One region of the Rhizobium sp. GCM10022189 genome, then DNA from elsewhere that is predicted to be linked to it. Evidence: riboswitches for the same ligand, from Rfam matches in the RefSeq annotation. Region 1 holds a riboswitch; the other holds the start of a gene.
The links. Region 1 has a riboswitch for thiamine pyrophosphate ahead of thiM (hydroxyethylthiazole kinase). Riboswitches for the same ligand answer to the same signal wherever they lie in the genome.

Region 1 (4,404 bases):
CAATTGGTGGACGGACGCGAAGGACGGTCAGGGCCGGATCGGCGGACGCATGGCGATTGCTGCGAGGATCGAGACTTCACTCGGGCCGATCCTCGCCGTCAGTGTGCATCTGGAAAGCAAGACCGATATCGAAGATCGCGCTGGGCAGACGCGCAGGCTGATCGCGGCCGTTGAAAAGCTGGCCGGAAACCTGCCTGTGGTGATCGGCGGCGACTTCAACACCAACAGCCTTCCGGCCGGCACGCGCGAACCGGAAGCCCACGAGCCGCTGTTCGGCCTGCTTGCCGAAGCCGGCTACCGCTGGGAGGCAGCCAACGACTTCGCGCTCACGCAGCGCACGCGCCCGGACGGCACTCCGCAGCCGCCTTTCGCCCGGCTTGACTGGCTGTTCACCCGCGGGCTCACGGCAAGCCAAGCCGTGACCGTTCCCGCCGTCGATGCCGACGGTGCAGCGATCTCGGACCACGACCTCGTCAGGGCCCGGTTTTCCACGCGCTGATCAGCCACGGACAAAGAGCCGCAGCCCGGCAGGCCCGCCGAAAGGCGGCCTGCCGTTTCCCCGAATTCCCTGCGGAATGTCTCCCCGACGATGCTTCTGCCAGAGAGGTCCTCTTCGCTGCGACTTTGGGGAAAGATGTCGTGAAATTGAGAAAGCGAGCGCCTATATAGTCGCCGAGTCTGTTTGAAAGGAAATCCGTCATGACTATCAATGGAAGCCTGCTCGTCGCGGGATCGGAAAAGCGCGGCACGCGCGGGGAACTCTACGGCATCGAGGCAGCCACCGGGACGCCCTTGCCCGTTTCCTTTGGCGGCGCCTCTGCCGAAGACGTCGAGGAGGCGACCAGGGCTGCATGGGAAGCCTTCGCCTCCTACCGGGAAACCGATCTCGAAACGCGGGCGGCCTTCCTTGAAACGATCGCCAGCGAGATCGAAGCGATCGGTGACGAACTGATCGTGCGGGCGATGGCGGAGACCGGGCTCCCACGCGGGCGCCTGGAAGGCGAACGTGCCCGCACCACCGGACAGCTTCGGCTGTTTGCGAAGGAGGTCCGGGACGGCCGCTTCCAGGAACTTCGTTTCGACGGTGCCGATCCCTCCCGCAAGCCGGTTCCGAAGCCGGATCTGCGCCTGCGCAACGTTCCCCTTGGCCCGGTCGCCGTTTTCGGCGCATCGAACTTTCCGCTCGCCTTCTCGGTCGCCGGCGGTGACACGGCGTCTGCGCTGGCGGCAGGATGCCCTGTCGTCGTCAAGGCGCATTCCGCCCATCCGGGCACATCGGAACTGGTCGGCCGCGCCGTGCAGCGCGCCGTCGCCAAGGCTGGCCTGCATGCCGGCACTTTCGCGCTTCTTTTCGATACCGGCTTCGAGGTCGGGCAGAAGCTGGTGGCCGATGCCAGGATCCGAGCCGTCGGCTTCACCGGCTCACGCCGGGGCGGCACGGCGCTGATGAAGATCTCGTCCGAGCGCAAGCAGCCGATCCCGGTTTATGCAGAAATGAGCAGCATCAACCCGGTCATCTTCTTCCCCCATGCGCTGAAGACCCGCGCGGCAGAGATCGCGACCGCCTTCGTGGGCTCGCTGGTTCTGGGTGCGGGACAATTCTGCACCAATCCCGGCCTCATTCTTGCCGTCGATGGCGAGGGTCTGGATACTTTCATTGCCAGGGCACGCGAGCTTCTGCCTGACGTCAGCGCCCAGACGATGCTGACGGGCTCCATCGCCAAGGCATTCTGCGATGGTGTCGCCCGGCTGGAAAAACATCCCGAAGTCCGCCTTGTCGCCAATGGCAAGCCCGGCAGCGAATTCGAAGGCACGGCCGCTCTCTTCGAGACGACGGCTGCGGCATTCCTGGCGCATCATGAGCTTCAGGACGAAATTTTCGGTGCAGCCGGTCTCATCGTGCGCTGCCGCGATTTCGCTGAACTCGAACGCGTCCTCGACGGTCTCGAAGGTCAGCTGACCGTTGCCCTGCATATTGCGAGCGAAGACGAGCCGGACGCGAAGCGCCTCGTTCCCAAGCTGGAAATGCTTGCCGGACGCCTGCTCGTGAATGGCTTCGGAACCGGTGTGGAAGTATCGCCCGCGATGGTCCACGGCGGCCCCTATCCGGCAACGGCCGACGGCAGGTCGACGTCGGTCGGGACGCTCGCCATCTACAGGTTCCTGCGCCCGGTTTCGTATCAGGACTTTACGACCGAGCTGCTTCCGGCTCCGCTGCGGTGATCGGCCGGGGCCTGCCGGCCTCCATAGGGCAGTCTCCTTGGAAGAGACTGTCGAAAGGCCGGCAAGCCCCAGCACGGCTGGAAAGAGACATCCATCTTAAGGCCGGTGCAGCGTCAGCATGCGCGGATCCGCATTCGCAAAACCGTCATTTTGCCAGTGACATTGGCTCCATTCTCTGCAAGAAAGAGTGCCGTTGAGAGACAGGGGCGCCCGTTTGCACGAACGGGCTGAGAAGCACCCTTCGAACCTGAACCGGATAATGCCGGCGGAGGGAGTCGCTCGGGTCACAATCTGCTTCATCGCATGATCGTTCCCGCGCCTGCCCCGCCTGAAAGGGGTACGATGGAGAACAAGACACCCGGGGCACTGTTGACGGCGATGCGCGCAAAGCCGCCGCTCGTGCAGTGCATCACCAATTATGTCGCCATGAACATCGCCGCCAACGTGGTGCTTGCTGCCGGAGCGTCGCCCGCCATGGTTCACGCCGCCGAAGAGGCGGGCGAATTTGCGGCGATCGCCGGAGCTTTGACGATCAATATCGGCACGCTTTCCACCCAATGGATCGACGGCATGCAGGCGGCGGCAACGGCCGCGAATGCGGGCGGCAAGCCGTGGGTCCTTGATCCGGTCGCTCACTACGCAACGTCCTTCCGCCGCAAGGCGGTTGCCGATCTGCTGGCGCTTCGCCCGACGATCATCCGCGGCAACGCCTCCGAGATCATCGCTCTCGCCGGCGGCGAAAGCCGCGGCCAGGGCGTCGACAGCCGTGACCCGGTCGAACAGGCCGAGGCATCCGCGCGGCTGCTTGCCGAACGGCATGGAACGGTCGTCGCCGTTACCGGCGTCGTTGATTTCGTGACCGACGGAGCGCAGGCGCTGCGCATCGAAGGCGGTTCGCCGCTGATGCCGCAGGTGACCGCGCTCGGCTGCTCGCTGACCTGCCTGACCGGCGCCTTTGCTGCCACCATTCCGGCAGATCCTTTCGCAGCCGCTGTCGCAGCGCTTGCCACTTTCGCGGTCGCCGGCGAGGAGGCCGCGAAGGAAGCGACCGGCCCCGGCTCGTTCTCGTGGCGCTTCCTCGATGCGCTTTGTGCGCTCGATGGCAAAACGCTGGACGCAAAAGTCAGGATCGGTGGCGCATGAAACGCTTCGATCTTTCCCTTTACCTGGTTCTCGATCCCGATCTCTGCGCTGGCATCGGCATGGTCGAGACGACACGGCTTGCCGTGGCCGGCGGCGCGACGATGGTGCAGCTTCGCGACAAGCATGGCGGGACGGCAAGGCTGATCGAGACCGGTCTTGCCCTGAAGGAGGTCTTGAAGGGCACCGACGCATTGCTGATCGTCAACGACGACGCGGAGGCGGCGATTGCGATCGGCGCCGATGGATTGCATATCGGCCAGGACGACATGGGACCGGCCGCCGCGCGCGCAATGATCGGACCGGACATGATCCTCGGCCTGTCGGTGGAGACGGAGGCTCTGGCAGCGGCCATTGATCCAGGGATCGTCGATTATGCCGGTATCGGGCCGGTCTTTGCCACCCCCACCAAGACCGACCACAAGCAGCCGATCGGCTTCGACGGGTTGGCGAAGTCGGTGGAAGCGGCACCGGTTCCCACGGTTGCGATCGGCGGCCTGAAGAGCGAACATGTCGCTTCCGTCTTTGCAGCAGGCGCCGATGGGCTTGCCGTCGTCTCGGCGATTTGCGGTACGCCGGACCCGAAGGCCGCGACGATCCGTATCGCCAAAGAAATCAGAAAGGCCGGCCGATGATCCGCAACGTCCTGTCCATCGCAGGTTCCGATCCTTCCGGCGGCGCCGGCATCCAGGCCGATCTGAAGGCTTTCTCCGCCCGCGGCGTCTATGGCATGGCGGCGCTGACGGCACTGACGGCGCAGAACACGCGGGGTGTAACCGGTGTGCATCTCGTGCCGCCGCAGTTCGTTTCCCAGCAGATCAAGGCGGTCTTCGCCGATGTGCGCGTCGATGCGGTCAAGATCGGCATGATCGCCAATGCCGGCATTGCCGAAGCGGTCGCCGAGGCGCTGGCGCCTCATCGCGGCATTCCCATCGTCGTCGATCCGGTCATGATCGCCAAAGGCGGAGCGGCACTTCTCGACCCCCAGGCTGTCGATGCGCTGACGCGGCACCTGCTGCCGCTTGCCACGCTGCTCACGCC
Region 2 (4,404 bases), on a different contig from region 1:
GCGAGGCTTGCAGCCATGGCGGCAAAAAGGGTCTGTCGGCGGGTGAGAAGCATCGGGACCTCCTCAGGTTCTTTGCGGATGCAGCAATGTTTGAAGAATTTCGGTTTCGATCGCCTGGGCGGCCGGGGAGCCCAAATCGGCAAGCGTGCGGGGTCTTTTCAGCGGCACGTCGAATTCCCGGATCACCGCCGACGGACGGGCGGAAAGCACGTAGATGCGATCGGACAGGAAAACCGCTTCCCGCACATCATGGGTGATCAGCAGGGCCGTCCAGCGGTGGTCGGTCCACATGCCCTGCAGCCATTCCTGCATCTGGGTGCGGGTGAGCGCGTCGAGTGCCCCGAAGGGCTCATCGAGCAGCAGCATGTCCTGCCGCTGAATTACGGTGCGCAGCAGGGCCGCACGCTGGCGCATGCCGCCAGAAAGGGCGGCGGGATAGTGATTTTCAAAACCGGCAAGGCCGAAGCGTTCGAAGAGAGGGGCGGCAACGGAGCGCGCCTGGCTGCGGCGCATGCCGTGCACTTCGAGGCCGAGGATCGCATTGTCGATGACGCTTCGCCACGGCATCAGCGCATCGCGTTGCGGCATGAAGGCAAAGGCGTGTGCGGCTTGCGAAAGCGGCATGCCGTCAAAGAAAATGTCGCCGCCATCGGCCTGCAGCGCCTGTGTCAGAAGGCGAAGGATCGTCGATTTGCCGGAGCCGGAGGGGCCGACGATCGAGACGAATTCGCCTCTGGCGACATGAAGGGAAATATCCTTCAGCACGTCCATGCCGGCGAAGGATTTCGAGACGTTCTTCAGCTCAAGCATCCCGCTCATCGGCGTTTCTCCGCAGGAGATTGCCAGGGCATGACCAGGCGCTGCACCGCCAGCGTGAGAGCGAAGAGGCCCAGGGTCAGGAGGGCGCTGACGACGACGGCGGCAAGCACGAGGTCCGGCCGGAAATTGTTCTTGGCATTGAGGATGTAGATCCCGAGGCCGCGTGCGGCGCCTGCATATTCGGCAAAGATTGCACCGACCACGGCATAGGTGATCGCTATGCGCAGGCCGGCAAAGAAGAACGGCATGGCGGAGGGAAGCCTTGCCAGGCAGAAGATACGCCAGCGGCTTGCCTTCATGGAACTCAGAAGCTCGGCAATATCCCGATCCGTCGCTTCATAGCCCTGCAGCAGGGCGACAAGCAGCGGAAAGAAGGTGACGAGGGCGACGAGCAGAAGCTTCGGCAACAGCCCGAAACCGAACCAGAGCACGACCAGGGGGGCGATTGCGACCAGCGGCAATGTCTGACTGACGATGAAGAGCGGCAGCAGCGCGCGGCGCATGAAGGGTATGAAATCCATCAGCACCGAGGAGGCGAAGGCAAAGAGCAGCGACAGGGCGAAACCGCCGAGCGTCGCGCCAAGCGTGGGCCAGGTATTGTCGAGCAGCGCCTGCCTGTTCAGCCAGCCTTGTGTGAGGATGCGCGAAGGCGAGGGCAGGATGGAGGGCTTGATGCCAGAGAGATCGACATAGAACTCCCAGACGGCCAGGAAGGCGCATACGGCAAGAATGGCTGGCAGGGCCCGCCGCAGTGGTGCAAATGTCGAATCCGGTTTCGATAAGGTCATTGCCGTCAGGCGTCTCAGGCTTTGCTCGGGCTGTTTGCCGAGACCGTAATATCCAGCGTCACATGGCCCTCGGGATCGCCGAAGCGGTAGAAGGCTTCATGGATGGTCGCGAAGATCGCACCGGCATCGCCGCGCAGTTTGGTACAGAAATTCTTGGATCGGTCGAAAGTGCCGGAGCGCTTCAGAAAATCGATGCAGCCATAGATCTCGTCCATATGGGTGCCGGTTCCCATGACATAGAGAGAAAACTGGGCGGCGGTCGGCTGGCCGGTCCTTGGCGTTTCCCTGACCGCTGCCATCGCCGCCTCCAGACGCTCGGCCAATGGTTCGGAGCGGCTCGTGGCCAGGCCGGTGCCGCAGATGGCGTCATCCGGCTCGCCGGGGCAGCCGCGCGAGACGGCAGCGGATAAAACGCAATGTTCGCCGCTTGCCGAGGCCGCAACAAAGAGGTCGCGCATGGCGGCAAACAGTACGTCGGGCGGGCCGACCATCAGCGTGGAAATATCGTCGGTTTCGATGCGGAGCCGGTCGCGATAGGGCTCGAGTGCCTTGATCGCATCAAGGATGATGCCGACGAAATTGCCGGACATCGGATACAGGGACACTTGCGCGCCGGAAAACATTTGGACCTCGCTCCGCTGGCATTACCCAGATCAGCTTTGAAGGGTCCGGAGGCATGCGCCTCACATCTCAGCCCCAGCAATATGGAGCTCCCCCGTGAAATTGTGGCGGAAGCTAGCACCGGCTCGGCGATACCGCAACCGCAAAATTGCTATCCGGCTACACGGTCGGCAGGCCGAGGATGGCAGGCCGGGCGCATCCGCCATCTGTCGGGAAAGGAGGAAACACCCGGACAAAGGTCCTGTCCGGGTGTCCAGCCGGTTTCGTACCTGCCAGAAACGGAACCGGATGTCGCTGTCTCAGGCGGCTGCGCCGGCATAGGGGCTGTCGCTGCGCGCGGCAATCAGTGCTTCGGTCCACCATTGCAGCTGGGCTGTCATTCGCGAAAGCCGGCGCAGCGCATCCTGGGGATCGTGCAGCCGGCCTTCATCGTCGAAACGACGCCAAGGGGAGCTGAAGCTCACCGCATCGCAGATCGTGACGGCGTGAAGCTCCGCAAAGACGAGGCGCAGCTGCTCGACCGCCCGCAATCCGCCGGATACGCCGCCATAGGAAACGAAGGCGACCGGCTTGCCGTGCCAGGGCTCGGCAAAGAGGTCGATGAGGAATTTCAGGGAAGCGGTGAAGCTGTGATTATATTCCGGCGTGACGAGAATGAAGCCATCGGCCTGATGGAGCCTGTCGGCAAGCCGTCTTGCCTCGGGATGATGCGGCGCATGTTCCCGCGGCAGCGAAAATGCCAGCGGGTCGATGATGTCGATTTCGAATTGCGGGAAGCCGACAAGCTCTCTTGCCAGCCATTTTACGACCCTGTCGCAGATGCGCCCGTCGCGCGTGCTGCCGTAGATGACGGCAAGCCTCATGGCTTTCTGCATGCATTGCTCCTTCTTTGTCGGCTTTACGGCCTCGGGAGCGCAGTCTATAAAACCTCAACCAATATTGAGGTCAATAGGCCATGCAGCAGAACCCGACATTCTCTCTGAGCAGGCTTCTGACGGTGGGGGAGGTGGCAGAACGCAGCGGACTTGCGGTTTCCGCCCTGCATTTCTACGAGGCGAAAGGACTGATCTCCAGCATTCGCACCCGTGGCAATCAGCGCCGCTATGGTCGCGACGTGCTGCGGCGTCTCGGCATCATCAAGGTGGCGCAACGCGTCGGCATCCCTCTTGCTGAAATCCAGACCGCCTTCGAGACCCTGCCGCAAGGCCGCACACCGACAGTGGAGGATTGGCAGAGGCTGTCTGCGCTCTGGAAGGATGATCTCGATGCCCGCATCAGGCGGCTCAGCCTGCTGCGCGACCATCTGACGAGCTGTATCGGCTGCGGCTGTCTCTCCATTGATGCCTGTCCGCTGCGCAATCCCTTCGACGTGCTCGGCAGTCAGGGCACCGGTGCGCGGCTTCTCGATCCGGATGCGTAGGCCTGCGGGCTTTCTTTTGGCCGGTGGCCGCATATGTTAGGCCTGATAGCGCAAGCGGCGGGGCCAGCCCGCCAAGAGGAGAGCTTCGTGTTTCATCCCAAACTGTTCGAAAACCGCAATGTCGTCGTGACGGGTGCCGGGCGGGGCATCGGCCTTGAAGTTGCCCGGCAGTTTCTGGATTGCGGAGCGCGCGTGCTTGTGCATACCGGGCGCAAGGGGGAACGCGAACTGCCGGATTTTCTTCTGACGGCCGAATCGGAGCGCCGGGCGCTGCTGCTGCCGGCCGATTTCCTGCATCCGGGCGGGGCTGCGAAGTTTGCGCAGGAAGCGCTCGATTTCTTCGACAAAATCCATGTTCTGGTCAACAATGCCGGTACGATGCATGGACGTTTTCCCGCCGGCGAGCTGACCGATGCCGACTATGACACTGTCGTGCGCCTCAACCAGACGTCGGTGGTGGAACTTACACGCGCACTGCTTCCTGCTCTTCGGGCAGCGCAGGGTGCAGCCATCGTCAACACGGTCTCGATATCGGCGCTGACGGGCGGCAGTCCGGGTTCGGCGATCTATTCCGCATCGAAAGCCTTCGTTGCGACCTATTCCAAGGCGCTCGCCCGCGAACTCGCGCCTGACGGTATCCGGGTCAATTGCGTGTCGCCGGGCACGATCGATACTGATTTCCATGCACGCTATTCATCTCGCGAAAAACTGGAGCAGACACGCAAGTCGATCCCGCTGCAGCGGCTCGGAACATCG

Region 2: linked by a shared signal. The riboswitch ahead of ACFPWW_RS20395 (YkoF family thiamine/hydroxymethylpyrimidine-binding protein) and the one ahead of thiM (hydroxyethylthiazole kinase) in region 1 are both predicted to bind thiamine pyrophosphate.

What each region holds. Positions count from the first base shown of each region.
Region 1 covers NZ_JBHSOR010000046.1:357,504-361,907, reverse strand. The annotation lists gene ACFPWW_RS19905 (endonuclease/exonuclease/phosphatase family protein) at 1-499, shown strand, start outside; gene ACFPWW_RS19900 (aldehyde dehydrogenase (NADP(+))) at 700-2,223, shown strand; TPP riboswitch at 2,416-2,514, shown strand; gene thiM (hydroxyethylthiazole kinase) at 2,566-3,366, shown strand; gene thiE (thiamine phosphate synthase) at 3,363-3,998, shown strand; gene thiD (bifunctional hydroxymethylpyrimidine kinase/phosphomethylpyrimidine kinase) at 3,995-4,404, shown strand, end outside.
Region 2 covers NZ_JBHSOR010000047.1:68,164-72,567, forward strand. The annotation lists gene ACFPWW_RS20380 (ABC transporter substrate-binding protein) at 1-53, opposite strand, end outside; gene ACFPWW_RS20385 (ABC transporter ATP-binding protein) at 64-819, opposite strand; gene ACFPWW_RS20390 (ABC transporter permease) at 816-1,607, opposite strand; gene ACFPWW_RS20395 (YkoF family thiamine/hydroxymethylpyrimidine-binding protein) at 1,622-2,230, opposite strand; TPP riboswitch at 2,221-2,334, opposite strand; gene ACFPWW_RS20400 (NADPH-dependent FMN reductase) at 2,528-3,103, opposite strand; gene soxR (redox-sensitive transcriptional activator SoxR) at 3,184-3,648, shown strand; gene ACFPWW_RS20410 (SDR family NAD(P)-dependent oxidoreductase) at 3,736-4,404, shown strand, end outside.